3 regions of the Streptomyces sp. NPDC058001 genome follow, and region 3 is predicted to be linked to each of the others. Evidence: riboswitches for the same ligand, from Rfam matches in the RefSeq annotation. Region 3 holds a riboswitch; each other region holds the start of a gene.
What was found. Region 3 has a riboswitch for S-adenosylmethionine ahead of thrC (threonine synthase). Riboswitches for the same ligand answer to the same signal wherever they lie in the genome.
Positions count from the first base shown of each region.

Region 1: another riboswitch for S-adenosylmethionine. It lies ahead of ACFVT5_RS24690 (aminotransferase class V-fold PLP-dependent enzyme); the one in region 3 lies ahead of thrC (threonine synthase).
Region 2: another riboswitch for S-adenosylmethionine. It lies ahead of ACFVT5_RS09465 (glutathione S-transferase C-terminal domain-containing protein); the one in region 3 lies ahead of thrC (threonine synthase).

Region 1 is NZ_JBHVQT010000009.1:426,251-436,816, forward strand. Features, by position in the region: gene ACFVT5_RS24670 (NYN domain-containing protein) at 1-68, opposite strand, end outside; gene ACFVT5_RS24675 (hypothetical protein) at 103-342, opposite strand; gene ACFVT5_RS24680 (rhomboid family intramembrane serine protease) at 524-1,270, shown strand; gene ACFVT5_RS24685 (Lrp/AsnC family transcriptional regulator) at 1,267-1,548, shown strand; gene ACFVT5_RS24690 (aminotransferase class V-fold PLP-dependent enzyme) at 1,586-2,956, opposite strand; SAM riboswitch class IV at 3,155-3,271, opposite strand; gene trpD (anthranilate phosphoribosyltransferase) at 3,365-4,429, opposite strand; gene ACFVT5_RS24700 (cytochrome bc complex cytochrome b subunit) at 4,568-6,205, opposite strand; gene ACFVT5_RS24705 (Rieske 2Fe-2S domain-containing protein) at 6,202-7,260, opposite strand; gene ACFVT5_RS24710 (c-type cytochrome) at 7,257-8,066, opposite strand; gene ACFVT5_RS24715 (heme-copper oxidase subunit III) at 8,144-8,764, opposite strand; gene ACFVT5_RS24720 (hypothetical protein) at 8,942-9,343, shown strand; gene ACFVT5_RS24725 (Ig-like domain-containing protein) at 9,397-10,566, opposite strand, start outside.
Region 2 is NZ_JBHVQT010000003.1:601,745-612,310, forward strand. Features, by position in the region: gene ACFVT5_RS09450 (creatininase family protein) at 1-365, shown strand, start outside; gene ACFVT5_RS09455 (alpha/beta hydrolase family esterase) at 480-1,529, shown strand; gene ACFVT5_RS09460 (AbgT family transporter) at 1,628-3,193, shown strand; gene ACFVT5_RS09465 (glutathione S-transferase C-terminal domain-containing protein) at 3,254-4,003, opposite strand; SAM riboswitch class IV at 4,243-4,387, opposite strand; partial or broken gene ACFVT5_RS09470 (F420-dependent methylene-tetrahydromethanopterin reductase) at 4,505-4,735, shown strand; gene ACFVT5_RS09475 (CatB-related O-acetyltransferase) at 4,725-5,375, opposite strand; gene ACFVT5_RS09480 (NAD(P)/FAD-dependent oxidoreductase) at 5,487-6,590, opposite strand; gene sigJ (RNA polymerase sigma factor SigJ) at 6,636-7,541, opposite strand; gene ACFVT5_RS09490 (ornithine cyclodeaminase family protein) at 7,650-8,747, opposite strand; gene ACFVT5_RS09495 (class II aldolase/adducin family protein) at 8,805-9,380, opposite strand; gene ACFVT5_RS09500 (PP2C family protein-serine/threonine phosphatase) at 9,544-10,566, opposite strand, start outside.
Region 3 is NZ_JBHVQT010000004.1:469,005-479,570, reverse strand. Features, by position in the region: gene ACFVT5_RS11935 (ABC transporter substrate-binding protein) at 1-812, shown strand, start outside; gene ACFVT5_RS11930 (DUF3263 domain-containing protein) at 872-1,123, shown strand; gene otsB (trehalose-phosphatase) at 1,224-2,093, shown strand; gene ACFVT5_RS11920 (trehalose-6-phosphate synthase) at 2,112-3,536, opposite strand; gene ACFVT5_RS11915 (glucosyl-3-phosphoglycerate synthase) at 3,685-4,632, opposite strand; SAM riboswitch class I at 4,812-4,976, shown strand; gene thrC (threonine synthase) at 4,994-6,283, shown strand; gene ACFVT5_RS11905 (MoaD/ThiS family protein) at 6,318-6,593, shown strand; gene ACFVT5_RS11900 (cold-shock protein) at 7,050-7,253, shown strand; gene groL (chaperonin GroEL) at 7,648-9,270, shown strand; gene ACFVT5_RS11890 (MFS transporter) at 9,404-10,566, opposite strand, start outside.

The sequences.
Region 1 (10,566 bases), on a different contig from region 3:
TCGGGCAGCGGGCGGTCGAGCACCTCGGCGGCGCCGTCGTCCAGCTCCCCGCCTCCGCTCTCCACCATCGCTCACCCCACTAGCTGTGCGGGGCCCGCTCCGTCAGGAGCCGGCGCCCGGCCTGTCCACGAGTTCCACCTGATCCACCGCGTTGCACCAGCGACAGCGCACGGACTCGATGCTCTCACTGACCACGTCGCGTTCCTCGACCTTCGGCTCACCGGCCAGGTCGAGGTGGACGTACTCGACGACCTTCGACGAGCGGGTCACGTCGAAGCGGGTGAGGTTGCCGCAGAGCGTGCACCGCCAGCGGGTGCGGTCGGTCGGCAGGGGAACCGTCATCGGGGCCGTCGCTTCCTTCGTACCGGGGGCGCGCCGTGGTGCACCCGTCTCCTCCATGGTGCGCCCGTCCTACCCGGCGCGTGTGGCCGTAACCCTACGGCCTGGCCGGGCGCCCCCGCTCCGGCATCGGAACCGGCGAGGCGATCTGTCAGGTATGGCCGCTTTCCGTCATCATCTGGTCATGATCGGCACTCGGGGTGGCACCACAGGGACAGCGATCGAACGCCTGACACACGGCCGGCCGGCCGCCCCGGTGACCTACACCCTCATCGCCGTCTGCTGTCTGGTCTTCTTCGTCGGACCCGCCTCCGGGCTCAATCCGGAGTACGGGACCGGAGACCAGATCCTCATGGCGCAGCGGGCGTACTTCGCGCGCTGGGGGGTGATTCCGGCGGACCTGTTCAGCGGGAACCCCGCGGCCTTGCTCACCCCGGCGACCGCCCTGTTCGTCCACGGCTCCTGGCTGCACCTGCTGGGCAACGTGCTGTTCCTGTACGTGTTCGGGATCATGGCCGAGGAGCGGATGGGCCGGGTGCACTACGCGCTGTTCTATCTGAGCTGCGGCTACCTCGCGCTGTTCGGGTACGCGCTGGCGCACGCCGATTCGGCGGAGACTCTGGTGGGCGCCTCGGGCGCGATCTCGGCGGTGCTCGGCGCCTTCCTCCTCCTCTTCCCCAAGGCGCGGGTCACCAGCCTGTTCCCGTTCCTCTTCTTCCTGCCGCTGCGCTTTCCGGCGTGGGTGGTGCTGCCGTTCTGGGCGACACTGCAATGGCTGGCCGCGCGCCAGGCCCACCAGGGTCCTGGGGTCGCCTATCTGGCGCATGTGGTGGGCTTCTCGCTGGGGTTCCTCTACGCGTGGGGCCGTTTCGGCCGGACGGCTAGAGTGAAACCACCAGCCACGGCCACCGAGGGAGACAGCCAGCCGTGATCACCGCGATCGTGCTCATCAAGACCAGCGTGGACCGTATTCCGGAGATCGCCGAGTCGATCGCCGCGCTGGACAGCGTCAGCGAGGTCTTCTCGGTCACCGGCACCTACGACCTGATCGCCATGGTCCGGGTTCAGGCCCATGACGATCTGGCGGATGTCATCCCCGGCCGTATCAGCAAGATCCAGGGTGTCGAGGGCACGGACACGCATGTGGCGTTCCGTACGTACTCGCAGCACGACCTGGAGGCCGCGTTCGCGATCGGCCTGGACTCCTAGGTCCTCTCCGCCCCTGCCCGACCCTGTCCGACGGGGTTCACTCCCCGGTGTCCGGGACGCAGCGGCCGTCCTCGGTGCGGTAGCTCCACCGGGCGCCCTGGGTGACCAGTTCCCGGACGGCCCGTACGAAACGCTCCACGTGCTCGTCGGGTGTGCCGGCGCCGAAGCTGACGCGGATGGCGTTGAGGGACGGCTCCCCCGGCGCCGCCTCGGGCGCGCCGCACTCGCCGGTGTCCCCCGGGTCCGCGCCCAGGAGCGTGCGGACCAGCGGGTGGGCGCAGAACAGACCGTCGCGTACGCCGATGCCGTACTCGGCGGAGAGCGCCGCCGCGAAGTGCGAGCTGTTCCAGCCGTCGACGACGAAGGAGAGGACGCCCACGCGCGGGGCGTCGTCGCCGAACAGCGACAGGATCCGCACCTCGGGCACCTCGGCGAGGCCCGTGCGCACGGTGTCGATGAGCCGCAGCTCCCGCGCCACGAGCGTGTCGAAACCCGCTTCCTGAAGGGCCGTACAGGCGGAGGCGATGGAGTAGGCGCCGATCACATTGGGCGAGCCGGCCTCGTGCCGGGCGGCGCTGTCGTGCCACTCGACGTCGACACCTCCGTCGGCACGGCGGGCGACCTTGCGTGAGGCACCGCCGCCGGCGAGGTACGGCTCGGCGTCCCGCAGCCAGTCGGCGCGTCCGGCGAGCACACCGGAGCCGAACGGCGCGTACAGCTTGTGGCCCGAGAAGGCGACCCAGTCGACGTCCAACTCCTGTACGGAGACGGGGTGGTGGGGCGCGAGCTGGGCGGCGTCGAGGACGATCCGGGCGCCGTGCGCGTGCGCGGCGGCGGCCAGCTCCCGCACCGGCCACAGCTCGCCGGTCACATTGGACGCGCCGGTGACACAGACCAGGGCGGGTCCCCGTGTGTCACGGTCGGCGAGGGCGCGCTCCAGGGTGCGGACGGCGTCGGCGTGGGTGCGGGGCGCGTCGAGGTAGGTGACGTGGGCCTCGCGCCAGGGCAGCAGCGAGGCGTGGTGCTCGGTCTCGAAGACGAAGACCTGGCAGCCCGCGGGCAGGGCGGCGGCGAGCAGGTTCAGCGAGTCGGTGGTCGAGCGGGTGAACACGACCTGGTCGTCGGCGCGGCAGTCCAGGAAGCGGGCGACGGTCTCCCGGGCGTTCTCGAACAGGTCGGTGGAGAGCTGCGAGAGATATCCGGCGCCACGGTGGACGCTGCCGTAGTAGGGCGCGTAGGCGGCGACGTCGTCCCAGACGCGCTGGAGGGCGGGGGCGCTGGCGGCGTAGTCGAGGGCTGCGTACGTGACCTCGCCCCCGGTGACGAGGGGCACGCTCACCTCACGACCGAGGACGGGCAGCGGCGTACACGTGGTCGGGGCGACGGTGGCGACAGTGGCGACGGACATGGCGAACTCCCGTGAGTGGCAAGCGAGTTGACCGTGCCGTCGGGGCCACGCGACAACGCGGGCCGCACCAGGACGGCACGGGAAAGGGGACGATCACACCGGACTGGGGTGTGGGCGGAGGCGGGGCGCTGCGCCCTATCGCATTCGCTTGCTCACGAGACTGCTCCCTCGACGACCAGGACCCCTGGTGACGCGAGGGGTCCGCGCTTGCCGTAGACCTCGCTGCCTACGACCTGGTCTTCACCCGGGGCACCCCGCCACGGACGGAGGGTTGCCGGACAGCGGGCCGGGGCCGATTCGCCGTCACTCATGACCTGCCGAAATTATGACAGACACGCGGACCGTGGGCCACGCGCGTCCAGATACCGGACCCCTGCGGGGGAGGCTCTCCCCCGCAGGAGCGACCGGTCACTTGGTGGTCGCGTTCACCCAACGCTCCAGGACCCGCCGCGCCGCCCCCGAGTCGATGGACTCGGCCGCACGGGACATCTGGGCACGGATCTGCTCCGTGAGCGACCCGTCCCCCGGCGTCAGAGCGACCAGCGCAGCCGCCGAGTTGAGCAGCACCGCGTCCCGTACGGGCCCGGTCTCGCCGGCGAGCAGCCGGCGGGCGACATCGGCGTTGTACGAGGCATCGGCCCCGCGCAGCGCCTCCACCGGCACCAGTTCGATCCCCACGTCGCGCGGGTCGAACGCCTGCTCACTGACCGCGCCGCCGCGTACGACCCACACCTTCGAGGTCGCGGTCGTCGTCAGCTCGTCCAGACCGTCGTCGCCGCGGAACACCAGCGCCGACGAGCCGCGCTCGGCGAGGACCCCGGCCATGATCGGCGCCATCCGGGCATCCGCGACGCCGGTCGCCTGAGCCTTCACCCGGGCCGGATTGGTCAGCGGGCCAAGGAAGTTGAAGGTGGTCCTGATGCCCAACTCACCGCGGGCCGCCGCCACATGGCGCAGCGCCGGGTGGAACTTCACCGCGAAGCAGAAGGTGATCCCGGCCTCTTCGGCGACCTCGACGACCCGCTCGGGGGTCAGGTTCAGATTGACGCCGAGCTTCTCCAGGACGTCCGACGCACCGCTCGCCGAGGAGGCCGCGCGGTTGCCGTGCTTGACCACCTTCGCGCCGGTCCCGGCGACGACGATCGCCGACATCGTGGAGATGTTGACGGTACGGGCGCCGTCCCCGCCGGTGCCCACGATGTCCACGCTGGGCCCCGGCACCTCGATCACCCGGGCGTGCTCGTACATGGTCCGGACGAGTCCGGTGATCTCCTCGACGGTCTCGCCCTTGGCCCGCAGCGCGACCGCGAACCCGGCGATCTGCGCGTTGGTGGCCTCACCGCGCAGGATCCGGTCCATCGCCCACGCCGTCGCGTCCGCGCCCTGGTCCTGCCCGGACAGAAGCGCGTCCAGGACCCGGGGCCAGGAACGGCCCGCCGTGGTGTCGCCTCCAGCGGGGGTCACAGCGCTCATGGTCGCTCCTGGGTCGTAGACGTTCGTGCCGACAGGGCCACCCTATCCAGCCCCGGAGACAGCGAAGAGCCCCGTCCGGGCAATGGACGGGGCTCTCGCCGTGGCGACCTTCTCAGGTCAGGGCGTCAGGTCAGGGCATCAGTGGTGACCGTGACCGCTGGTGATCTCCTCGTACTCCTCGACCGTCGGCTTCGGGATCTGGCCGTCCTCGCCGTAGTAGCCCTTGGACAGCTTCGCCCGCAGCTTCTGGCCGCGCGAGATCTTGCGCCTGACACCGTTCTCGTCGACCTCGGGGCCGATGGCCTCCGGCTGGTACTGCTCGTGCGCGGTGAGCGTGTGCAGCGTCTGCTGGTTGAGCGGCTCGTGCACCTCGATGAACTCACCGTGCGGCAGGCGCTTGATGATGCCGGACTCGCGTCCGTGCAGCACCTTGTCCCGGTCCCGGCGCTGGAGCCCGAGACAGATCCGCTTGGTGACGATGAACGCGATGACCGGCGCCACGAAGAACGCGATCCGTACGAACCAGGTGATGACGTTGATCGACAGATGGAAGTGCGTGGCGACGAGGTCGTTGCCACCGCCGATCAGCATGACCACGTACCAGGTGATCCACGCGACACCGACACCGGTACGGGTCGGGGCGTTGCGCGGGCGGTCCAGGATGTGGTGCTCGCGCTTGTCGCCGGTGACCCAGGACTCGATGAACGGGTACACCGCGATGGCGACCAGGACCATCGGGAAGATCATCAGCGGGATGAACACACCCAGGGCGAGTGTGTGGCCCAGGAAGTTGATCTCCCAGCCCGGCATGGTGCGGATCAGTCCCTCGGAGAAGCCCATGTACCAGTCGGGCTGCGCGCCGGTGGACACCTGGTCCGGGCGGTAGGGGCCGAGCGCCCAGATCGGGTTGATCGTGACGAGCGCCGAGATGACCGCGATCACACCGAAGACCAGGAAGAAGAAGCCTCCGGCCTTGGCCATGTAGACCGGAAGCAGCGGCATGCCGACGACGTTCTTGTTGGTCCGGCCGGGGCCCGCGAACTGGGTGTGTTTGTGGTAGAAGACCAGGATCAGGTGGCCGACGACCAGGCCGAGCATGATGCCCGGGAGCAGCAGGACGTGCACCGAGTAGAACCGGGCCACGAAGTCGCCGCCCGGGAACTCGCCGCCGAACAGGAAGAACGACAGGTACGTGCCCACGATCGGCACGGACAGGACCGCGCCCTCCATGAAGCGGACACCGGTGCCGGACAGCAGGTCGTCGGGGAGCGAGTAACCGGTGAATCCGGTGAACATGCCGAGGACGAACAGCAGGAAGCCGAACAGCCAGTTGACCTCACGCGGCTTGCGGAACGCACCGGTGAAGAAGACACGCATCATGTGGACGAACATGCCGCCCAGGAAGACCAGCGCCGCCCAGTGGTGGATCTGCCGGATCAGCAGACCGCCGCGGACGTCGAAGCTGATGTGCATCGTCGAGTTGAACGCCTCGGACATCAGCTGGCCCTGGAGCGGGACGTAAGGCCCCGCGTACTCCACCTCGTTCATCGACGGGTGGAAGAACAGCGTCAGATACACACCCGTCAGGATGATGATGATGAAGCTGTAGAGGCAGACCTCGCCCAGCATGAAGGACCAGTGGTCCGGGAAGATCTTGCGCATGTTGGCCTTGGCGAGGGAGTAGATCCCCAGCCGGCCGTCCGCCCAGTCGGCGACGCGCTCGCCCTTGGGTGCCTCGCGGCGGGCGTCGTTCGTCTCGTTCTTCTCAGTACTCATCCGCGCTCCCAGAAGGAAGGACCGACGGGCTCTGCGAAGTCGCGGAGCGCCTCAAGGTATCCGTCCGCGTTCACTCCGATTTCCAGCTGCGGCAGGGCGTGCCCGGCCGGGCCGAAGATGACCCGGGCGCCGTCGGAGAGGTCGAAGGTGGACTGGTGGCACGGGCAGAGGACGTGGTGCGTCTGCTGCTCGTAGAGACTGATCGGGCAGCCGACGTGGGTGCAGATCTTGGAGTAGGCCACGATGCCGTCGTGCGACCAGGCCAGTTCCTGCTTGTCCTTGATGTCCTGCGGCTGGAGCCGGACGATCAACAGGGCCGACTTGGCGATCTCCACCTGGAAGTCGTGGTCGTGCTCCTCCAGGCCCTCGGGCTTGGCGAAGGTGAGCGAGCCGACGGCCACGTCCTCGGGACGCAGCGGCTCGTTCGTGTTCATGTTGACGAGCAGCTTGCCCTTGCGCCACGCGGTGTGCCGGAGCTTGGTCCCGGGCAGCGGGCCCAGGTCGCGCAGCAGCACCACACCGGAGAGCGGCACCAGGGTCAGCGCGCCGAACATGGTGTTGCGGATCAGCTTGCGCCGGCCGAGCGCGGACTCCTTGGCGCCCTGCTTGAAGTCGGCCAGAACCTTGGCCTTGACCTCGGGTTCGGCCGCGATGGGGTGCCGCTCGTCGGCGATCTCCACGTCGGACATCAGGGTGCGGGCCCAGTGGACCGCGCCCGCGCCGATGCAGAACAGCGCAACACCGAGGGTCATGCCCAGCGCGAAGTTCAGCGCGTTGATGTGGCCGATCGGCCACACGTAGATGGACTTCTCCTTGGGGATGCCCACGTACGAGGCGATGAAGCCGACGGCGGCCAGCATCGACAGGGTGAACAGGAAGGCGACGACGCGCTCGGACCGCCTGGCGGCCCGGTCGTCGATGTCCTGGACCCGGTGCTCGTGCGGCGGCAGTCCGGGGTCCGCGAACGGGTTGTCGGTGTCCGCGAGGGCGACGGTCCCGTGGGCGGTGTCCTGCTCAGCCGGCAGGTTCTCTTCTGGAATGTCTTGGCTACTCATGACTTCTTGGCCTTTGCGGTCCGAGCGGCGACCCAGACGGCGACGGCGACCAGCGCGCCGAGTCCGAAGATCCAGGCGAACAGTCCCTCACTGACCGGCCCGAGGCCGCCCAGGTTGAGACCACCGGGGTTCACGGTCTTGTCACCGTTGACGGCGTCGACGTACGCGATGATGTCCTTCTTGTTCTGCTCGGTCATCGTCGTGTCGGGGAAGGACGGCATGTTCTGCGGACCGGTCTGCATGGCCTCGTACATGTGCTTCGGGCTTACGCCCTCCAGACTCGGCGCGTACTTGCCGTGCGTCAACGCACCACCCTGACCGGTGAAGTTGTGGCACTGCGCGCAGTTGGTGCGGAACAGCTCACCGCCGTTGGCGATGTCCGCGCCCGCGGGGTTGTACTGGTTCTCGGTCGGGATCTCGGGGCCGGCGCCGAGCGACGCGACGAACGCCGCGAGCTGGTCGATCTCGGCCTGTGTGTAGATGACCTTCTTCTTGGGCGCCTGCGCGCTCTGCTGCTGGAGCGGCATACGTCCGGTGCCGACCTGGAAGTCGACGGCGGCGGCGCCCACACCGACCAGGGGCGGGCCGTCGGTACTGCCCTGACCGCCGGTGCCGTGGCAGCTCGCGCAGCCCACGGCGTACAGCTTCTTCCCCTCTTCGATGGCGAGGGACTGGGCGGTGGTGTCGGCCTGTGCCTTGTCCGCCGGGGCGAATACGGCGTACAGCCCCCCGGTGGCCGCCAGCGCGAGGAGTAGGACGACGACAGCCGCCAGCGGATGGCGTCGTCGTGCGGAGAGCTTTTTCACGGATTACCCCGGTGTCAGGATCTTCTGCGTCGATGCTTCTGGGTGTCGGGCGTGCGGCCTTCGTGGCCGCCGTCCGATTACTTGATCAGGTAGATCGTGGCGAAGAGGCCGATCCACACGACATCGACGAAGTGCCAGTAGTAGGACACGACGATCGCGGCGGTCGCCTGCTCGTGGGTGAACCTCCTGGCCGCGTAGGTGCGGCCCAGGACCAGCAGGAAGGCGATCAGGCCGCCTGTCACATGCAGTCCGTGGAAGCCGGTGGTCAGATAGAACACCGAGCCGTACGGGTCGGAGGACAGGGAGAGTCCGTCCTTGATGACCAGCTCGGTGTACTCGAATACCTGACCGCCGATGAAGACCGCACCCATGATGAAGGTGACGATGAACCACATCCGGAGCTTCTTCACATCACCGCGCTCGGCGGCGAACACACCGAGCTGGCAGGTGAGGGAGGAGAGCACCAGGATCGTGGTGTTGGTCGCCGAGAAAGGAATGTTGAGGCTGTGCGCCATTTCCTTCCAGTGCGCGGGACCGGTCACCGATCGCAGGGTGAAGTACATCGCGAAGAGGGCCGCGAAGAACATCAGCTCGGAACTCAACCAGATGATGGTTCCGACGCTGGTGAGGTTCGGTCGGTTGACCGACGGGTGCGCGGGCCCGGTGTCTACTGTCGTTGCTGTCGCCACGACCGACATTATGTCGGTCGCTTATCTTGCGCTCACTCCGGGGGGTCCCGTTCGGAGTGTCCATCGGTTCTGTCCAGCCCGGATGGCCCATCGAAGCGGTGTCCGAACCGGTGTTGACGCGGTGGGTGAGGGAGTAGCATCCGCGGCATCGGATCCGATCAAGGCCCCCAGCGACACGGAGGAACCATGCAGCCGACCGCCACGGTGCTGGTGTACAGCGATAACGCGAACACCCGCGAGCAGGTCCGGTTGGCGACCGGCCGCAGGCCGGCGACCGACGTTCCCGAGGTCAAGTTCATCGAGTGCGCCACGCTGCCCGCGGTGCTCAAGGAACTGGACCGCGGCGGCATCGACGTGTGCGTGCTCGACGGCGAGGCGGTGCCCGCCGGCGGGATGGGCGTCTGCCGGCAGATCAAGGACGAGGTCTTCAACTGCCCGCCCGTGCTGCTGCTCATGGGGCGGCCCCAGGACGCCTGGCTGGCCACCTGGAGCCGCGCGGAGGCGGCGGTGACCCTTCCGATCGACCCGGTCGAGTTCGCCGCCGCGCTGGCCCGTCTGATCCGCGGCCGACTCTCCCTCGACGCCTGACCCGACGTACGGGCGGCTTGTGGCGGTGCCGCCCGTACGTGTGTCACGCGGTGTCAGACCTGGGGGCGCAGGCGGGCGATCTGGGCGGCGGGGGGCCTGCGCTCGCTGGGCTTGCCGAGGATCGAGCTGCCCTCTTCCCAGTCGCCCCAGTCCAGGTTCCAGTCGCCGTAGCCGTTGCCGAACGCGTCCATGTCCTCGCCGTTGCTGTTGATGACCTGCACCAGGTCGCCCTCCTTCACGGTCTCGAAGAACCACGCGGCGTTCCCGGTGCTCATACCGGTGCATCCGTGGCTGACGTTGGCCGCTCCCTGGGAGCCGACGGACCAGGGCGCGGCGTGCACGTACTCACCGCTCCAGGTGACCCGGGTCGCCCAGTACACGGGCAGGTCGTACGAGTCGGAGCTGCCGCTGGCGATACCGATGCTGGTACCGCGCATCCGTACGAAGTACTCCTTGCCGAGGATCACCTTGACGCCGTTGCGGGTCTCGTAGCCGGGCTTGCCGGTGGTGACCGGGATCTCGTTGATCTCCTCGCCGTTGCGGTACACGGTCATGACGTGTGCCGCGGCGTCGGTGACGGCGACGATGCGGTCGCCGATGGTGAGGTTCAGGGGCTTCGTCTCGTCGCCCCAGAGGCGGTCGGCGATCTTGATGCCCTTGAGGTTGCTGCGCGCCGTGACCTTCGCGTCGGCGGGCCAGTACTCCTTGGGGCGGTAGTGCAGGGTCTGGTCGTCGACCCAGTACCAGGAGCCCTCGACGACGGGCTTCGACTCGACCTTGAGGCCGCGCTCGACGATGCGGCGGGACGCCTTGTCCTTGACGGGTTCGCTGAGTTCGGCGATGACGGGCTGTCCGACGCCGTAGGTGCCCTCGTCGGGGCCGAAGCCGACCTCCAGGGTGTTCTTCTCCTTCGGGGTTCCGGTGTCGAAGGTGATGACCTTGTTGCCGGGGGCGCCCTCCTTGTCCTCGGCGCTGACGCGGAGCGTGTAGTGGGCCGCCGCGGCCAGCGGGACGGTGGTGTGCCAGCGGGTGCCGTCGGCGGAGAGTTCTCCCGCCACATAGCGGCCGACAGCGTCGGTCGCGGTCACATCGGTGATGCGTCCCTCGCCGCCCTTGGATGTGACCTCAAGGGGCTTGTCGGGGTCCGCCTTCTGGTTGCCCGAAGGACCGCTGAAGACGATCTGGCGCGCCGCGTCGTACGGCTTCGCCGACAGGGGATGGTC
Region 2 (10,566 bases), on a different contig from region 3:
CCGATCTCCAGTTCGCCTGGACCCCGCTCACCGCTCTGGCGTCGGACGTGGTCGCCGACATGGCGGTCAGTGAAGTCCACGGACACAGCGGCGAGGCCGAGACGGCACAGCTGCTCCACCTGGCACCCCACCTGGTACACACCGACCGCCTCGCCGCGGGCACCACCTCCACCACCGGACTCACCCCGCTCGCCCGGCTGTCCCGCACATCCGGCCACCCCACCCTGACCGTGCGCTACGACCACCTCACCGCCAACGGTGTGCTCGGCGATCCCCGGCACGCCACAGCGCGCGACGGCCAGGCCATCGTGGACACCGCCGTCGCCCGCGTCGCCGCATTCGTCACCCAATGGCTGGACGCCTGAACCCGGGCCCCCGCCACTCCCACCCTCCGGGCCACCCCGCCGGACAGGAGCACCCTCATCCGCCTTGACGCATTCAGCCGGCCGCCGGGACGCGACCGGCGGAAGGAGCCTGCCATGAAAGGCACCACACGACTCGATTCCGACGTGCCCCTCGACGCCGACGCACCACCCGACTCCGGCGCGGCACGCGCCAGTGCCGGACGCACCCTCACCGCCGCACTCCTGACCGCGGTCACGACCCTCACCGCCCTGATCGCACCGGCTCACGCCGCCCCCGCTCCCGACCGGAGCGCCACATCGGCCCGTTCGGACGGGTGCCGCACACCGGCACCCCAACAGCCGGGCACCAGTCGCCTGAACTCCCTCACCAGCGGCGGTATCGAGCGCACCTACCAGCTTCATCTGCCCGACGGCTACACGAGTCACCGCGCCTGGCCGGTCGTCCTCGCCTTCCACGGGCGCGGCAACACCGGTGCCGGGACAGAGGAGTTCTCGAAACTCTCCACACTGCCCGCCGTCGTGGCCTACCCCAACGGCGTCATCGGCACCGGCGACGGCGACCGGCAGGCATGGCAGGGCGCGCCCTACGCCGCGCCCGGCGTGGACGACGTCGCCTTCACCGCCGACCTGCTCACCGCACTCGAAGACACCCTGTGCGTCGACACCCGACGCGTCTACGCGACAGGGAAGTCCAACGGCGCCGGATTCACCGGCCTGTTGGCCTGCCGCATGGCCGACCGCATCACCGCCGTCGCCCCCGTGGCCGGCGCCTTCTACCCCGAGACCGGCGCCGACTGCCGACCGACCCGGCCCGTACCGGTCATCGACTTCCACGGCACCGGCGACGCGACCATCCCGTACACCGGCGACGAGGACCGGGGTCTGCCCGCCGTGCCCGACTGGGTCGCCGCCTGGGCTCGCAGGGACGGCTGCGCCGCGCGCCTGCCCGACCGGGTGACCGAACCCGACATCACCGTCTCCCGCTGGGTGGGCTGTGCCAACGGAACGCAGGTCCGGCACATCGCGGTCACCGGAGGCGGCCACACCTGGCCGGGCGCCGACAGCTACAGCGGCGGTGGCTACACCACGCAGACCATCGAGGCGCACGAGGTCCTGTGGCAGTTCGTGAAGAACTACAAACTGCCGCTCTCCCCACGGCACTGAGTCCCGCCCGCACCCCAGCAGGCCCCCCGGGCACCCCCAGCTCTTTTCCTTCCCACACGCCCGCTTCCGCGCGGGCGCCCACCTCGTTCGGAGCCGTCATGTCCGTCCCCAGCCCCGCGAGACCACAGGCGTCGCCCCAGCCGCCCGAGCCCCAACTACCCCGCATCGTGCGGGCGATGGCCGTGATCGAACGCGCGGGCAACGCCCTTCCGCACCCGTTCTGGCTGTTCTGGATCCTTTCCGGGGTCCTCGCCGTCGCGAGCGCCGTCCTGGCCGCGCTCGACGTGGACGTCATCTCTCCCGAGGACGGCAAGACCGTCGCCGTACAGAACCTGCTCAGCGGCGACGGTCTCGCGATGGCCGTCTCCACGATGATCAGCAACTTCGCCTCGTTTCCGCCGATGGCGACGATCGTCGTGGTCATCATGGGTGTCGCCGTGGCCGAACGCAGCGGATTCCTCGCCGCGTTGATGAAGGTCGGCGTCTCCCGTGTGCCCGCGTCCTGGGTCGTGTTCGCCGTCGCCTTCGCCGGTACGGTCGCCCATGTCGCGTCCGCCGCCGCGTACATCATCCTCGTCCCTCTCGGCGGGCTGGCGTTCCGCGCGGTGGGGCGTTCGCCGATCCTCGGCATCGTCGTCGCCTACACCGCCATCGCCTCCGGCTACGACGCCAGCCCGATCCCCACGCCCAACGACGCGATCTTCGCCGGGATCACCACGGCCGCCGCGAAGATAGCCGGGGGAGAGGACGCCTATGTCTCCCCGCTCAGCAACTGGTTCTTCAACATCGCGTCCTCCCTCGTGCTGGCCGCCGTCATCACCCTCGTCACCCGCTTCGTCCTCAGCAAGCGGCCCGATCTCGACCCCGACCCGGACGCCGACCTGGAGGACATCGGCGCGCTCCACCTCAGCGACCGGGAACGCTCGGCACTGCGCCGCGCCGTGACCGCCCTCGTCGTCGCGCTCGTGGCGCTGACCGCCGTGGTGCTTCCGCACTCCTCACCCCTGCGTGGTGAGGGCGGCAGCATCGTCGAGTCCCCGCTCCTCGACGGCATCGCGGTTGTCGTCGCCGTCCTGTTCGCGCTCGTCGGTGTCGTCTACGGAGCGTCGGCGGGCTCGGTCGCCAAGCCCGCCGACGTACCGAAGCTGATGGTCGAGGGCGTCAAGCAGATGGCGCCGGTGCTCGTGCTGTTCTTCGCCATCGCGCAGTTCCTCGCCTACTTCGACTGGACCCGCATCGGCGATGTCGTGGCCGTCGAAGCGGCGCAGGCGCTACGGCACAGCGGCATGCCGATCCTGGTCGTCTTCCTGCTGATCCTGCTGCTGCTGACCTTGGTCAACATCATGGTCACCAGCGGTTCCGCCATGTGGGCCCTCGCGGCACCGGTCCTGGTGCCCATGCTGATGCTCGTCCAGGTCCCGGCCGAGACCACGCAGGCACTGTTCCGGATCGCCGACTCGGGCTCGACCGCCATCACGCCCATGAGCCCGTACTTCGTGATGGCGCTCGGCTTCCTTCAGCGGTACCGGAAGAGCGCGGGAATCGGCACCCTCACCTCGTACACCCTGCCCCTGGCCGTCGCGATGACCACCGCCTGGACCCTGCTGTTCCTGGTCTGGTGGAGCCTCGGCATTCCCCTCGGTCCGGGAGCGCCGGTCCGCTGAACCGGCCGCCCGCCGGACCGGGCAGCCGTGTCCTGGCGGGCCGTCCCCGGAGGCCGGGGGCTACGCCGCCCTGTGGCCCACCCCGACGGCGCTGACCGCCCCATGAAAGGCTGGATGATTCCCGAGGCGCTGTACGTAGGCGCGGAGACCGGCGTACGAGGAGACGGTGTGGGTCGCGTCGAGGTGGACGAGTGCCACCCAGAGATCCACATCGGCGGCCGTCAGCTTGTCGCCCAACACGTAGGCCGCGTCGGCCAGTTGACGGTTCAGTAGATCCAGCGTCGCCGATACGCGCTCCGGTCGGGCGGCGGTCGGAGTGACGTCACGGTCGAGGAGGTCGCGCAGGGCATCGATCTCGGAGGCAAGGGCCGGCGGGCGCAGTGGGGTGATGCGCGGGTCAGCGCCGTCGCCGTTCCCGTCGAAGGCCAGGCCGTCGAGGTCACGGAGGATATCGGGTGTGTGGTTGCTGACGACGCGTCCGCTCCATCGGTCGCACAGCGCGGGCGCGGTCAGCGGACCGTCGTAGTGGTGCCACGTGGCCTCGTACGCGCGGCGCAGCGAGGCGAACGCGTCGGGTGTGTCGGCGGGCCCGGCGAGGACCGTGGTGGCGACGGACTTCTTCAGGCCGAGCAGGTCCAGCGTGATCGAGACACGCAACGAGCGCGGACAACTCGCCGACAGATAAAGGAGATAGCGGTGGGGTGCCGGGTAGAAGCCGCCGGCGAGACCGACGCCGATGCGGCCACGGAAACGGTGCGGGCGGGACGAGAGGGCCGCCACGCTGGAACAACGCGAAACTGTCTCGGTCATGACTCTCCCAGGAAAGAACAAGGAAGCCCCGTCCGCCATTTGACTTCATCGGCGGAGGAACGGAGTGACTGCGCCTGTGTGTTGGGCCTCTTACGCCAAGTCGGGCTCTCTTGGGCTCGAACCCAACCGCACTAGTAGGCGCTGGAGACGCGCGACAGATCGATGTGCAGGCGCCTCGTCAGACAGTTCCAGGGCGATTCCATGTCCACCGGTCCCACATCCGGGGCTCGCGAGTCGCGAGACCACGCTTGCCCCGCCGCTGCGACGGGACCCGGTCGTCACCCGGGGCACCCCGTCGCGGTGGAAGGGTTGCCTGCCAGCGGGCCGGGGCCGATGACCGCACGAGCAGGCGAACCTGCCCGGAGGGCGCTGACAATCGTGACCGTCCCCGCCAGTGTCATCGCGCTCCGTGAAGTCGTCAAGAAGGTGCCGTCCGCAGTCTCACGACGTGGTCACCCGGGCATTGGCCGAGACTCTGCGGAGCAGCGGACTCCGGATCTCGGGGAGCACACCATCGCCCGGGGCCGCGCCCAGGTACGGATGTATCACGACCCGCTGGCCACCGTCCGCGAGTGGCGCGAACTCGCCGCCGCCAACAAGTAGTCCATCCGGGACCTGGTCATCGAGACCGGCAACTGGCAGAACTTCGTCGGCTCCCCGGCCACCGTCGCCGCCACCATCAACGACTTCGTCCAGGCCGACGCCGCCGATGGCTTCATCCTCAGCCGGCACCACCCGGAGCGGCGGCTTCCAGGGCGTCGACGCTGCCGGACATGATCGTCCGTACATGATCCGTGATGTGCTGGATCGGCCAGTCCCACCAGGCCACGTCCAACAGCCGGGCGATGTCCGTGTCGTCGTAGCGGTGGCGGATCACCTTGGCCGGATTGCCGCCCACGATCGCGTAGTCGGGAACGTCGTCCACGACGACCGAACCGGACGCGACGACCGCGCCGTGCCCGATCCGTACGCCCGGCATGACCATGGCCCGGTAGCCGAACCAGACGTCGTTGCCCACCACCGTGTCACCCCGGCCGGGCAGGCCGGTGATCAGGTCGAAGTGCTCCGACCAGGAGCCGCCCATGATGGGGAAGGGGAAGGTGGAAGGGCCGTCCATACGGTGGTTGGCGCCGTTCATGATGAACCGCACGCCCTCGCCCAGCGCGCAGAACTTCCCGATGACCAGCTTCTCCGGCCCGTAGTGATACAGAACGTTGCGGGTCTCGAAGGTCGTCGGATCGTCCGGGTCGTCGTAGTACGAGAACTCACCGACCTCGATCAACGGCGAGGTGACGAGGGGCCGCAACAGCACCACACGCGTCTGGTCGGGCATGGGGTGCACCACGGTCGGATCAGCGGGAACACCGGACATCACGCATCGACTCCCTCACCTTCGCGAACAGAACCGATGCATGATCGCAAACCACCGAGCGGCGGGCGACCCGATTTTCCCGGGTCGCTCAGTGCGGCTCACGACAGCGGCCTACGACAGACCCGGAGTGAGGGGAACCACCCACGGGCGGCGGGACGCCTGGCGGAGTACGAGGATCGTGGAGCGGAGCACCTGTTCCTTCACCCGGGCTGCCGGGCGGCCGGTGAGGAAGCGGTCGTGCGGGCTGTCGTCCGCGCGGACGAACTGGACGAGCCCGTCGTGGCGGCCCAGGCTCACACACTGGATAAGGAAGCGGAAGCTCAGCGGGCGCGGATCCCTGCCACGGAACTCCGAGATGAGCGACGAGGCGACGTGCGAGCCCGTGGGGAGGGCGGTCGCGCAGGCCATGCGCAAAGTGCCGGCCTTCGATGACCTGGCCGCCGCCGCGTCGCCCGCGACGTAGACCTCCGGGTGGGAGACCGAGCGCAGCGCGCCGTCGACCTCGATACGGCCGGTGGCGTCGAGCGTGAAGTGGGCCTCGGCGGCGAGTTCGGTGTTCGGGACCATCGACGCTGCCCACACGACCTCGTCCGCGTCGATGTCGTCGGCGTGGGCGATGTGCTGTTCCTCCTCGATCCGTACACCCCGTGCGGTCAGCACCGTGCGGACATGGTGCCGGCCACCCGCGGAAAGCCCGCCGCCGATCTCACCGCCCGCGTGCAGGCTGACGGCCCACCGGGGCTGGACCTCGGCGAGTTCGGCGGCGAGTTCGATCCCGGTCAGCCCGCCGCCGACGACCGCGATCCGCCCGGGGCCGTCCTGGAGTCGCTTGTACAAGGCGGCGGCGGACTCGACGGTGTGCGCGCGTTCGCCCGCGGGCGCGGTACGGCTGCCGAGGGCGTAGACCAGCCGGTCGTAGGGAATCCGGCGGCCGTCGTCCGTGGTGACGGTCCGGGCGGCGGGATCGATCGCGGTGGCGCGCGCCGCGAGGTGCTCGATTCCGGTGGAGCGCAGAAAGCCGCCGAGCGGTCGGGTGACCTCGCGGCGCGCGTCGGCGGCGGCTTCATGGAGACGTACCCGCTCGGTGAAGCGGTCGCTGGGGTCGATGAGGGTCACCTGGGCGTGCGGGGCCAGCCGGAGCGCGGCCATGAGCCCCGCGTAGCCCGCCCCGAGAACCACGGCCCGTACGTGCTGCCTGCTGTTCGTCATCGTCATGCAAGGGGGACGACGCAGCCCCCGCGAGTGTGACAGTGCCGCCGGTCACACCCCCGTACCGCCGCCGAAATCCAGATGACGCAGCTTGTCCGGATTGATCACGGCGTTGATCTCGGCGATACGTCCACCGTCCACCGTGAACGCGAACACCATGCCCCGCGCTCCCACCGCGCCCCCGGGCAGCGAGCCCGCCGGTGCGGAGAGGACCACGCCGGTGGCGCCGTTGACCTCATGTACGGCCAGCCGCACCGTCGCCAGGTCGAAGCTCCGCAGGAGGCCCTGTACGAAGCGGGCGACCTTGTCCTGGCCGACGACGGGCAACCGCGCCGCCGTGACCTTGCCGCCGCCGTCCGATCGCCAGACCACATCAGGGTGCAGGATCTCCAGAAGCGCTTCGAGGTCACCGCCCATGACGGCCGCGAGGAACGCCTCCACGGCCCGCCGGTGCTCATCGGGGTCGACGCTCCTGCGTGGTGCCTCGGCACGGACATGGCGACGGGCCCGGGAGGCCAACTGCCGTACGGCGTCGGGGGTGCGGCCGACGACCTCCGCGATCTCCGGGAACGGCACGGCGAACACGTCGTGCAGGATGAACGCCGTCCGCTCGGCGGGAGTGAGCCGCTCCAGGACGGTCAGCATCGCCATCCCGACCGATTCGTCGAGCGTCACCCGGTCCTCGGGACCGGCGTCCGTGAGCACCGGCTCCGGCAGCCAGGGGCCGATGTACGACTCGCGGCGGGCGCGGGCGGAACCGAGCTGGTCGTAGCAGATCCGGCTGATGACCGTCGTCAGATAGGCGCGCGGGTCGATCACATCGCCGTCCGGCAGCCCCTGCCATCGCAGCCATGTCTCCTGTACGGCGTCATCGGCGTCGGCGACCGAGCCGGTGATGCGGTACGCGATGCCCCACAGCCGGTCGGACTGCTGCTCGAACAGGGACAGCTCTGCCATGGTCCGGTACTCCCTTTGGTCCGCTCGTACGTCTCCTCGGAGGTGAGACGGCGCGGAGGGCCCGAATGTGACATTCGGGGCCACGGCTGTGTCATCCAGGATCGTGGATCAGTCCCGGATGTCCTGGAGCAGCCACTCCTGGGGGATCTCATGGCCGAGTCCGCGCTCGCGGGCGTGTTCGTAGACGACCGCGGCGACGGCGTGGAACTGGGCGCCCTGGATGTTGCCGCGCTCCGAGAACGTCACCTGCCGGTCGTCGTCGCGCGCCCGCGCGCGGCCCGCGAGGACGGCGTCGAGGTGGACGACAGGGGCGTCGCGCGGTGGATGCCGGCGGCCCCGATCGGGTGTGTGGCGCTGCCAGACGGGAGCGTCCGGCTGCGCCCGGTAGGTCACGAACTCGTCCTTGGTCGCCCGTGACGGCAACGCGTCGGGCACGCCGGCGGTGCCGAGTCGCAGCCACACGTCGAAGCGGTCCAGCGCCTCGGCGTCGGGGCGCCCGCCGATGTACGTCACATGCGTGCCGGGGTGCAGCCGGCGTCCGAGGACGACATCGCCGACCGCGTCCGTGCAGCCCGCCACGATGTCGGCCCCCTCATGCACCGCGTCCGGTGTGTCGAGCGCCACCACCTCGATACCGTGCCGTTCGCTCATTTCGGCGGCGAACCGTTCACGATGGGCCCGGGTCGGGCTGTAGACCTGCACCCGCTCCAGCGGTCGTACGGTGAGGAACGCTTCGACGTGGCTGCGCGCCACGCCGCCGGAACCGAACAGGCCCAGGACACGGGCGTCCTCGCGGGCGCCCAGCCCCGCCCCGATCGCCGAGTCGGCGCCCACCCGCAGGTGTTGGACGACTCCGTCGTTGAGGAGTGCCAGCGGCTCACCGGTACGGGCGTCGAGCAGGAGGATCAGTCCGCAGAACGCGCCCGGCCGCACGCAGTATTTCCCCTGGGTCCGGGCACCCGGGGGACCGGTCTCGGTGAGTACGTCGGACTTCATTCGGACGGCGACATAGCCGCTGCGGGCGGAGCCGCCCTCCATGGTGCCCCACTGGTACACGCGCTCGTCGTCCACCGGCAGGCAGAGGTCGATGATGGGGCGGCACACGCCGACGCCGGTGGCCAGGTCACGGTAGGACTGCTCCAGCGCGCGCACGACATCGGGCATGGTGAGAACGGCCGATGTCACCTCGTTGTTGAGAAAGAGCACGTTCTCCTCCTGTCGGACCGCGCGCCCGGCGAGTTGGGGCGGCGCCGGGGTCGTGGATCAGGTGCGCAGCGGCACGGGCGGGCCTTCGTGCTCGGCGCGTGCCGCGAGGTGGCGCCACATCGCCGATACGTTGAACGCCGGTCCCAGATCGGGGAGTTCGGCGATGTCCTCGTCGGGAATCGCGCGCAGCGGGGCGCCGGTGGCGGCGACGGCGAGCATGGTCCGCGCCAGCGAGTTCACGGCGAGTGCCCGGGTGACGGCCTGCGCGACGGCATGGGCCGGATCGCCCTCGCCGACCGCGACGAGGCCGTGGCCCCGGAGTACGACGACGGGCCGGGCCCCGAGGCAGGTCACCATCTGCTCGGCGAGGTCCCGGCGGCGCACCAGGGCGGAGCGGTGCCAGACGGGGATGCCCTCGTGGGCGAGGCGGGCGGCCGGTATGTCGTACGAGCCCACCAGGGGGAGCCAGGGGAGACCGGCGACGGAAGCGGCGACCACGGCGGGCGGGTGGGCGTGGACGACGGCGGTGACTTCGGGGCGGGACCGCAACACCTCGCTGTGGATGAGGATTTCGCCCGGCGGAGCCCAGCCGGAGTGAACAGGCCCCGTGCCGTCGAGCCCGACCTCCCGCACATCGTCGACGACGGTGAAGGCGAGGCCGCGCTCCTCGGGCCTTTCATGCCCGGTGCGGAAGCCCGACGACCCGGCGTCGGGTCCTCATCGGTCCCTCCGGCACCTTGGCTGCCACCCTTCAATCCGCGAGCCGGCGGCAGCAACGCAGCCGGAGCTGGAGCTGTCAGGCCGTTCGCCGCAAGGTGACCATCGCGGCATCGTCCACGAGACGGGTGCCCACATGGCGCAGCAGATCGTCCTGCAAGGCGTCCAGCACCTCATCCGAATCGGACGAGACCCACTGGGTGAGCCGGTCCTCCAGGGGATAGAAGCGGCCGGCCGCGTTCCGCGCCTCGATCACGCCGTCCGTGTAGAGCAGCAGCGTGTCGCCGAACGCCAGATCGTACGTATCCACGTGCTGTGTGCCCCCGCACAGATCCCCGAGCCCCAGCGGCAGCGAGGGCTCCCGGGGTTCGAGCCGCATGACGCCGCCCTGGTGGATGAGCAGCGGCGGCGGATGGCCCCGGTTGGCGATCCGGACCACGGCTTCGCCCTCCAGAAATTCCACGATCACCGCGGTGACGAACCCTTCCATCGCTCGGCGTACGGCGGCGGAGTCCACGGAGTCCGGAGCACCGTCGGCTTCGGCGTCCTGCGCGTCGGTGAGATCCTCGCGAAGACTGCGATCGAGGAAGTCGGGCAGCTCGGCCAGTGCCGTGCCGTTCTTGGCCGCGTGCCGGAAGGCGCGCAGCAGATAGCCGACCATCTCGACCGCGGCCAGCCCTTTCCCCTGTACATCGCCGAGCAGGACACGGACGCCGCGTTCCGTGGAAACCGCGGCGTACACATCGCCGCCGATGGTGGCTCCCTCCTCCGCCGCGATGTACACGGAAGAGATCGCCACGGGGCCGAGCTGCCGGGGAAGAGGCCGCAGCAGCAGACTCTGGGCGGTCTCGGCGACCCAGCGTGTCTGGGCCAATTCGCGTTCACGCCGCTGCCGAACCGAGGCGCTCACCACGGCGGCGATACTGATCAGTGCCACGGTGGTCATCTGGACCGGAAAGTTCGCGACGTTCAGCTGGTGATTGTGGACCGCCGCGATGACCACACTGGGTACTGTCGCGACCACGACGAGGAAGACGTACCTCGGCGGCAGAAAGGTCGCCGAGAGTGCCGGTACGGCTACCAACAGTCCCCCGATCCGGAT
Region 3 (10,566 bases):
TCTACAACAAGAAGCTCTTCAAGGACGCCGGCATCAGCAAGGCGCCGGAGAGCTGGACCCAGCTCCAGACCGACGCCGAACTCCTCAAGGGGCAGGGCGTGAAGTACCCGTACGCGCTGCCGCTCGGCCCGGAGGAGGCGCAGGCGGAGAGCATGATGTGGCTGCTCAGCGGCGGCGACGGCTACACCGACAACGTCGGTACGTACAGCCTCGACTCCAAGGCGAACATCACCACCTTCACCTGGCTCAAGGACGAACTCGTCGGCAAGGGCCTGACCGGCCCCACCACACCCTCGAAGCTGAACCGCGCCCAGGCGTTCTCGGCGTTCACGAGCGGCGACGTCGGCATGCTCAACGGGCATCCGACGCTGATGCAGATGGCCGCCAAGAAGGGCATCGACTTCGGGATGGTCCCGATGCCCGGGATCAACGGCAAGTCCAAGGCCACGATGGGTGTCGCCGACTGGATGATGGCGTTCAGGCAGAACGGCCACCGCAAGGAGATCGGCACCTTCCTGGACTTCGTGTACCAGGAGAAGAACGTGCTCACCTTCTCCAGCGAGTACGACCTGCTGCCGGTCACCACCTCCGCGTCGGAGGCGATGGCCGAGGACAAGAGCCAGCGGGACCTGGTCCAGTTCCTCGACGAACTGCCCAACTCGCAGCTCCCCCCGGTCGGCAAGACGTCCTGGGCGAAGGTCAGCGCGGACATCAAGCGCCAGATCGGCAAGGCCGTCGAGTCGGGCGGCAACCCGGAGTCCGTCCTCACCCAGCTCCAGAGCGCGGCGACGACGGAGGAGAACTCCGCGTAGCGCCGAACGGCTTCCCAGGGGCGGGGGCGATGTCGGAGCCCGGCGGTACGGTGCCTCACATGGACGACGTGGAGGGTTCCGGGGACCGGGGTCTGAGTGGGCGGCAGCGGGCCGTGCTCGCTCTGGAGGGCCGCGGCTGGCCGGCTCCCGGCGCCAAGGAGCGGGCGATACGGGAGGAGCTGGGGCTCGCCCCGGTGCGCTACTACCAGATCCTCAACGCCCTCCTGGACGACCGGCGCGCCCTGGAGCACGCGCCGGTGACGGTCAACCGGCTGCGCAGGGTCCGCGAGGCCCGGCGCGGCGAGCGGTAGCGGCAGGTGGACGCGGCGGGGTGGCGGCCGGTGGACGGAGCGGGTGGCGGGCAGCGGGCGTGCCATGGCCGTGCCCGCGCGCGCTGGATAGGGTCGGCCCATGGGCAGCCCTACGGAATCCTCCCCGTCCTCCCCATCCCCTCTGCCGACGCCGGTGACCGCGGCCGGACGTGACGGTCTCGACGTGCTCCTGACCCACCCCGACCGCGCCGTGATCGGACTCGACTTCGACGGCACGCTCGCGCCGATCGTGGCCGACCCCGAGCAGGCCCGCGCCCACCCCGGCGCCGTACCCGCGCTCGCCGCGCTCGCCCCCCTCGTCCGGTCCGTCGCCGTGATCACCGGCCGGCCCCCGGACATCGCCGTACACAACGGCGGCTTCGCCGGGGTACCGGGCCTCGAACACCTGGTGGTACTCGGGCACTACGGCGCCGAACGCTGGGACGCCGTCACCGGTACGGTCACCGCCCCGCCCCCGCACCCCGGGGTCGCCGCCGCCCGCGCCGAACTCCCCGGGTTCCTGGAGACCGTCGGCGCCTCGCGCGGTATCTGGATCGAGGAGAAGGGCCGGGCCGTCGCGGTGCACACCCGGCGCGCGGACGATCCGCAGGCCGCGTTCGACGCGCTGCGGGAGCCGCTGGGCCGGCTCGCCGCCCGGCACGGCCTGATCGTGGAGCCCGGCCGGCTCGTCCTGGAGCTGCGGCCCCCCGGCATGGACAAAGGCGTGGCACTCACCGAGTACGTCAGGTCGGTCGGCGCCGCGTGCGTGCTGTACGCCGGGGACGACCTGGGGGACCTGCCCGCCTTCGCGGCGGTCGAGAAGCTGCGGTCCGACGGGGTGCCGGGACTACTGGTGTGCAGCGGCAACGCGGAGACCACGGAGGTCGCGGACCGCGCCGACCTGGTGGTGGACGGCCCGGCGGGCCTGGTGTCGTTCCTCGCGACGCTGGCGCAGACGATCAACCGCTGAGCCCTGGGGCCCTGGGGGCTACTTCTTCTCCAGGGCGCGCAACTGGTCCAGGAACCACTGCGTGGGCGGCAGCGCGGTGGCCGCGGCGGCGAGCCGTTTCGTCCGCTCGGCGCGCTCGGCGTCGCCCATGGTGAGGGCCGTGTGCAGGGCGGCGGCGGTGCCGGACACGTCGTACGGGTTCACCACGATCGCGTCGTCGCCCATCTCCTCGTAGGCACCGGCCTCGCGGGACAGGACCAGCGCGCAGCCCGCGTCCGAGACGACCGGCACCTCCTTGGCGACCAGATTCATGCCGTCGCGCACCGGGTTGACCAGGGCGACGTCCGCGATGCGGTACGCGGCCAGGGAGCGGGCGAAGTCGTCGTCCAGGCGGAGCATGACCGGGGTCCAGCCGTCCGTCCCGTACGCGGAGTTGATCTCCTCGGCGACGCGGCTGACCTCGGTCATGTAGTCCCGGTACACGGCGAGGTCCTGGCGCGAGGGGTAGGCGAACGCGACATGCACGACGCGCCCGTGCCACTCCGGCCGCGTGTCGAGCAGCTCACGATAGGCGTGCAGCCCCCGGACGATGTTCTTCGACAGCTCCGTCCGGTCGACGCGGACGACGGTCCTGCGGGGGGTGCCGTCGGGGGCGGTGCCGAGCTGGTCGCGGAGGGTGGCGATGCGGTCGTCCACATCGGCGCGGTGGGCGCGTTCGCGCAGGAAGTCGGCGTCGGCGCCGAGGCCGTGGACGCCGACACGGGTCGTGCCCGTACCGCCGACGGCGTCCTTGCAGCAGGCCGTGAAGGCGCCGGCCCAGCGGTGCGTGAGGAAAGCGGCGCGGTCGGCGCCGAGGATGCCGCGCAGCAACTGCGCCGCGATGTCGTCCGGGAGCAGCCGGAAGTACTCGACGGGGGCCCACGGGGTGTGCGAGAAGTGCCCGATCCGCAGATCGGGGCGGAGTTCGCGGAGCATGCCGGGGACCAGGGCGAGGTGATAGTCCTGCACCAGGACCGCGGCGCCCTCGGCGGCCTCGTCAGCGAGAGCCTCGGCGAAGGCGCGGTTGTACGTCTCGTACGCGGCCCACTGCTCGCGGAACTCGGTGCCGAAGGCCGGCTCGACGGGGATGTCGTAGAGCATGTGGTGCACGAACCACAGCACGGAGTTGGCGATGCCGTTGTACGCGGCGGCGTACACGTCCGGGGGGATGCCGAGCATCCGTACGCGCTGGCCGCCGGTGTCGGCGGGGTCGAGCGCGCCGCCGGTGCGGCGCACGGCCTCGCGGTCTCCCTCGCCGAGGGCGGCGCACACCCACACGGCGTCGGCGTCCGGGCCGATCGCGGAGAGCCCCGACACGAGCCCGCCGCCACCTCGCCGCACACCGAGGGAACCGTCCTCACGGACGTCGTACGAGACCGGACCGCGGTTCGACGCCACGAGGACGTGCCCTTGCGCAAAACCCATATCCGCATACCTGGCCCACCCCACCGCTCCTCAAACACCCCCAACCTGTATACGACCCAGGCCAAGCCCCACAGGAACCGCTTCGCCCGCCCGCCCGCGCGTCGCCCCGCCCCGCTCCGGTCCCGCAGAGACCCGCGAGGCCCGGTTACTACGCCACGCGTCGCGTCGCGTACTCCGATATGTCCGCCATCGGAGGGCGTTCCTCCGTGTCCACCCGGTATGTGCGGGGTTCGAAGCCGCTCTCGCCGCGTTCGAACTGGGTGAGTTCGGGGCGGACCAGATGGCCCCGGGCCAGCCGGAGCTGGGCCGTGCGGTAGATCGCGGCGGCCATCCGGCCGAGGGCCTGGCCGTCCTGGTGGCGGTGCTTGCGGACGCCGACGTCGACCTGGGCGAGCGCGTCCAGGCCCACGGTGTGCAGCGCGTCCACCAACAGACCCAGCTCCACGCCGTAGCCCACAGGGAACGGGAGCCGTTCCAGGAGGCCGCGGCGCACCGCGTACTCGCCGCCCAGCGGCTGCACGAAACCCGCGAGCAGCGGCCAGTGCATGTTCAGCAGCGGGCGCGCCATCAGTTCGGTGACCCGGCCGCCCTGCCCCTCGGCAGAGCCCAGCGGCCGGTCGTACATCGCCTTGACGAACTGCACCTCCGGCTCGGTCAGCAGCGGCCCGACGATCCCGGAGACGAAGTCCGCGGAGAACTCCCGCAGGTCCGCGTCGACGAAACAGACGATGTCGCCCCCGGTGACCAGGAGCGACCGCCACAACACCTCACCCTTGCCGGGCACGGCGGGCAGCCGCGGCAGGATCTCGTCCCGGTGCACCACCCGCGCCCCGGCGGCCGACGCCACCTCGGCGGTCCGGTCCGTGGAACCGGAGTCGATCACCACCAGCTCGTCCACGAGCGGCACGGACCGCGTCATCAGCTCACGCCGGATCACCGCGACGATCTCGCCGACCGTCTCCTCCTCGTCCAGGGCGGGCAGCACCACACTCACCGACGCCCCGGCGGCCCGCTTCGCCGCCACCAACTGGCGCAGCGGGCGGTCGGACACGGACCAGGAGCGTTCGGTCAGCCAGCGCTCGACATCTTCCAGCACGGTCAGCGGCTCCTTCGCGGTCGCCAGGGGGGCGGTGCCACCGCGCGGGTGGCGGGTTTGTTACGTTCGTCTCGGGGTTCGGACGACTATCTCAACTGTCCTGGCCTTCGGTTACAGTCTTGAACAACGCCGGTGACCATCGCATGTCGGGGGTCACCGCCGACCACACAACTTCATACCGCTCATCCAGAGGGGCAGAGGGATACGGCCCGTTGAAGCCCCGGCAACCCTCCAGCCGGTCTCGTCCGTGATCATGGTCAGTGCCGATCACGCCCGCGAGGCTCCCGGCTAGGGAAGGTGCCAAATCCGTCTCACGGCGAGATGCGTCGTGAGGAAGATGAGGAGAAAGGGCCTCGCCTCCATGGCTGTACAGACTGTTGCACCCACCACCGACACCGTAGACCTGGGCCCCGCAGCGGCCCTCTCGTGTCGTGAGTGCGGCGAGAAGTTCCCCCTCGGCCCGATCTTCGCCTGCGAACTGTGTTTCGGCCCCCTCGAAGTGGCGTACGACCTGCCGCTCGGCGACCCGGAAGCGCTCCGTAAGAAGATCGAGTCGGGCCCGGACAACATCTGGCGGTACGCACCGCTGCTGCCCGTCCCCGCCGACGTCGCGTCCAAGCCGAATCTGAACCCCGGCTGGACCAAGCTCGTCAAGGCCGACAACCTGGCCCGTGAACTCGGCGTCCAGCAGGGCAAGTTGTTCATCAAGGACGACTCCGGCAACCCCACGCACTCCTTCAAGGACCGTGTCGTCGCGCAGGCCATCGAGGCCGCCCGCGCCTTCGGCTTCACCACCCTGTCCTGCTCCTCGACGGGCAATCTGGCCGGCGCGGTCGGCGCCGCAGCCGCCCGCGCGGGCTTCCGCTCCTGCGTGTTCATCCCGCACGACCTGGAGCAGGGCAAGGTCGTCATGGCCGCGGTCTACGGCGGCGAGCTGATCGGCATCGAGGGCACGTACGACGATGTGAACCGCTTCTGCTCCGAGCTGATCGGCGACCCGCTGGGCGAGGGCTGGGGCTTCGTCAACGTCAATCTGCGCCCGTACTACGGCGAGGGCTCCAAGACCCTGGCGTACGAGATCTGTGAGCAGCTCGGCTGGGAGATCCCGGACCAGTTGGTCATCCCGATCGCCTCGGGCTCCCAGCTCACGAAGATCGACAAGGGCCTTCAGGAGCTGATCAAGCTCGGGCTGGTCGCCGACAAGCCGTACAAGATCTTCGGTGCCCAGGCCGAGGGCTGCTCGCCGGTGTCCGTCGCCTTCAAGGCCGGGCACGACGTGGTGAAGCCGCAGAAGCCGAACACCATCGCCAAGTCCCTCGCCATCGGCAACCCGGCCGACGGCCCCTATGTCCTCGACATCGCCCGTCGCACCGGCGGCGCCGTGGACGACGTGAACGACGAGCAGGTGGTCGACGCGATCAAGCTGCTCGCGCAGACCGAGGGCATCTTCGCCGAGACGGCGGGCGGGGTGACCGTCGGCGTGACCAAGAAGCTCATCGAGGCGGGTCTGATCGACCCCACGCTGACGACGGTCGTGCTGAACACGGGCGACGGCCTGAAGACCCTGGACGCGGTGGCGCCGACGACCGGCCCGACCGCGACCATCCGCCCGAGCCTGGACGCGTTCCGCGACGCGGGCCTGGCCGGATAACGCCTGTACGACGGATCGACCGGAAAGGCCGAACATGAGCGTCAACGTCCGCATCCCCACCATTCTGCGTACCTACACCGGCGGCCGGGCCGAGGTCGCCGCCGAGGGCACGACCCTCGGGGAGGTCATCGCCGACCTGGAGAAGAACCACGCCGGGATCTCCGCCCGCGTCCTGGACGACGAGGGCAAGCTCCGCCGCTTCGTCAACGTGTACGTGAACGACGACGACGTCCGCTTCGAGCAGGGCCTCCAGACGGCCACGCCGGACGGTGCCGGTGTCTCGATCATCCCGGCGGTCGCGGGCGGCTGACCCGGCACCGGAGCCCGACTCCCGACCGGAGCGCGACTCCCGTAACGACTGCGCAGCGTGACCTCTGTTGCCCCCTCCGCGAGAGAAGCGGAGGGGGCAATTCTGTAGGGTTGAGCGCGATAGAGTTGGGGAAATGGCGCCGCCGCCAGTGCCGCGCGCATATGAGTTCTCGGTCGAACGGCGACAAGAAGTAGCCAAAGCGCCCCGCCAATTTGCGTCCTAAATGGCCTTTGTCGGGCCCGAGTTGCCCTGAATTCCATTCAATCCGCCGGAAATTTCCGATCACGCGTGCCCAGATTTCTCGTCCGATTGACCTGTTGCAGACGGCAGTTGGGCAGATACATTCAGCGGCGGTCGACGCGTTCCGGCGCACACCCCCAGCCGTTGGGGGGTGAGGTCTGACCCGGGTCCGCGAAGTGTGGTCCCGTGCAAGGGCCAGTAATAGGGGAGTTAGGCATGGCTCAGGGCACCGTCAAGTGGTTCAACGCGGAGAAGGGCTACGGCTTCATCGCGGTCGACGGTGGTGCGGATGTTTTCGTCCACTACAGCGCGATTCAAATGGACGGCTATCGCACCCTGGAAGAAGGCCAGCGGGTCGAGTTCGAGATCTCGCAGGGTCAGAAGGGGCCGCAGGCGGACATGGTCAAGCTCGCCGTCTGATCTCGGCGCGATCGACCACCGACGCACTCACGCGACACACTCACGCGAAAGGTCCGCGTCCCAGACATGGGGCGCGGACCTTTCGCGTGTGCGCCCCCCCGACGTCGCCCAATCGCCCCCGCTGAGCCGCGCCCGAGCCGCGTCCGGCGCGTGCCCGGTGTACCGGTACGTACCGGCTTGCGGGTGTCCGGGTCTGCCCAAGCCGCTTGCACTCGGGTGGGGCGAGTGCTAATCATTGGCGTTAGCACTCTCCCAGTGAGAGTGACAGAACTTGGATCGGGTCAGCGAGGTCCCGGGACCGGGTGGAGCAAGGAACCACCAGGGCCGGGACCGTCCGTCGCGGGCGCCGACACGATCCGGAGCAATCCACCCCTGTCCGGGAGGACCACTTCACATGGCCAAGATCATCGCGTTCGACGAGGAGGCACGGCGCGGTCTCGAGCGCGGGATGAACCAGCTCGCCGACGCCGTCAAGGTCACCCTTGGCCCCAAGGGCCGCAACGTCGTCCTTGAGAAGAAGTGGGGCGCCCCCACGATCACCAACGATGGTGTCTCCATCGCCAAGGAGATCGAGCTCGAGGACCCGTACGAGAAGATCGGCGCCGAGCTGGTCAAGGAGGTCGCGAAGAAGACGGACGACGTCGCCGGTGACGGCACGACGACCGCGACCGTCCTGGCCCAGGCGCTCGTCCGCGAAGGTCTGCGGAACGTAGCGGCCGGTGCCAACCCGATGGCCCTCAAGCGCGGTATCGAGAAGGCCGTCGAGGCCGTCTCCGCCGCCCTGCTTGAGCAGGCCAAGGACGTGGAGACCAAGGAGCAGATCGCTTCGACGGCCTCCATCTCCGCCGCCGACACCCAGATCGGCGAGCTGATCGCCGAGGCGATGGACAAGGTCGGCAAGGAAGGCGTCATCACCGTCGAGGAGGCCCAGACCTTCGGTCTGGAGCTGGAACTCACCGAGGGTATGCGCTTCGACAAGGGCTACATCTCGGCCTACTTCGCCACCGACATGGAGCGGATGGAGGCGTCGCTCGACGACCCGTACATCCTGATCGCCAACTCCAAGATCGGCAGCGTCAAGGACCTGATCCCGCTCCTGGAGAAGGTCATGCAGTCGGGCAAGCCGCTGCTGATCATCGCCGAGGACGTCGAGGGCGAGGCCCTGTCGACCCTGGTCGTCAACAAGATCAAGGGCACCTTCAAGTCCGTCGCCGTCAAGGCCCCGGGCTTCGGTGACCGCCGCAAGGCCATGCTCGGCGACATCGCGATCCTCACGGGTGGCGAGGTCATCTCCGAGGAGGTCGGCCTCAAGCTGGAGAACGCCGGGATCGACCTGCTCGGCCGCGCCCGCAAGGTCGTCATCACCAAGGACGAGACCACGATCGTCGACGGCGCCGGCTCCGCCGACCAGGTCGCGGGACGGGTCAACCAGATCCGCGCCGAGATCGAGAACAGCGACTCGGACTACGACCGCGAGAAGCTCCAGGAGCGTCTGGCGAAGCTGGCCGGCGGCGTGGCCGTCATCAAGGCCGGTGCCGCCACCGAGGTGGAGCTGAAGGAGCGCAAGCACCGCATCGAGGACGCGGTGCGCAACGCCAAGGCCGCCGTCGAGGAGGGCATCGTCGCCGGTGGTGGCGTGGCCCTGCTCCAGGCGTCCGCGGTCTTCGACAAGCTGGAGCTGGAGGGCGACGAGGCCACCGGTGCCAACGCGGTGAAGCTCGCCCTGGAGGCCCCGCTCAAGCAGATCGCCGTCAATGGTGGCCTTGAGGGTGGCGTCGTCGTGGAGAAGGTGCGCAACCTGGCCGTCGGCCACGGTCTGAACGCCGCCACGGGTGAGTACGTCGACATGATCGCCGAGGGCATCATCGACCCGGCGAAGGTGACGCGTTCCGCGCTGCAGAACGCCGCCTCCATCGCGGCGCTCTTCCTCACCACCGAGGCCGTCATCGCCGACAAGCCGGAGAAGGCCGGGGCCGCGGCTCCGGGCGGCATGCCGGGCGGAGACATGGACTTCTGACCGACCCTCAGGTCGATCACCCGTCCTACCGAACCTGAAGGCGGCACCCCTCTCCCAGGGGGTGCCGCCTTCGGGCGTTTCCGGGGCGCGACGAGCGCTTCGGGCGGGCCTGACGTTCGGGCGGGCCTGATGGTTACGCGGTCTGGTCGGCCGGTTCCGTCTGCTCGTTGGGGGCCGGGGTGCCCCGCCGGAGACTGCGGTACGTGAACAGGCCGCCGGCCGCGAGGGCCGCCGCGGCGATGGTCAGGGTGAGGGTGTAGCCGTTGTCGAAGGCGTCAGTGGCGGACTCCAGAAGGGACCGGGAGTCGGCCGACGACAGGTGTTCGGCTGTGGCGCGGGCCTCGTCGAGGCTGTCGGACGCCGTGGCGGGCGCGCCCGAGGGAAGGGTGACGGTCGAGGTGTAGACGGCGGTCAGGATACTTCCGAGGACGGCGACACCGGTGAGGCTGCCCAACTCGTACGAGACCTCTTCGACGGAGGAGGCCATACCGGCGCGGTGCGGTGGGGCGCCGCCGATGATCGCGGCCGACGCCGCCGTCATGACGGTGCCGAGACCGGCGCCGGACAGGAGCAGAGCGGGGATGATCCAGGCCGAACCGCGCCCGTCGGCGAGGAGTGGTCCCGCCCCTGGTGTGAACAGGATCGTGAGCGCGGTGCCCACGGCGCTGACCAGCAGACCGCCGCCGATCAGGGTACGGACCGGCACGCGGTAGACCAGACCGCCGGTGACGATGCCCGCCGGAAGCGCGCCCAGGGCGAACGAGGCGACGAGGAGCCCGGACTCCAGCGGGGTGAGGCCGAGGACGAGTTGGAGCCGCTGGGTCAGGACGAGTTCGACGCCGGCGGTGGCGAACATCGACAGGCCCGCGCCGAGCACCCCGATGAGCAGGTGACGGTTGCGGAAGAGGGCGAAGTCGATCAGCGGGTAGGTCTGGGTGCGCTGGCGTCGTACGAAGGCGGTGAAGCCGATCGCAGACATCAGCAACGCCCCTGCGAAGTACGGGAGTTCGCGGCCTTCCGGCTTGGCGATCTCCTTGATCGCGTAGACCAGGCCGACCAGACCGACCATCACCTGGAGCGAGGCGATCGCGTCCCAGGGCCGCTCCTTGCTGCCCGAGCCGCCCGGCGCGAGCAGCACCGTCGCCACCAGGGCGGCCAGCACCACGGGGACGTTGACCAGGAACACCGAGCCCCACCAGAAGTGGTTGAGCAGCAGCCCGCCCACGACGGGACCCAGCGCGCTGCCGACCACCGCCGTGGTCCCCCAGACGCCGATCGCGATGCCGCGCTCACGTT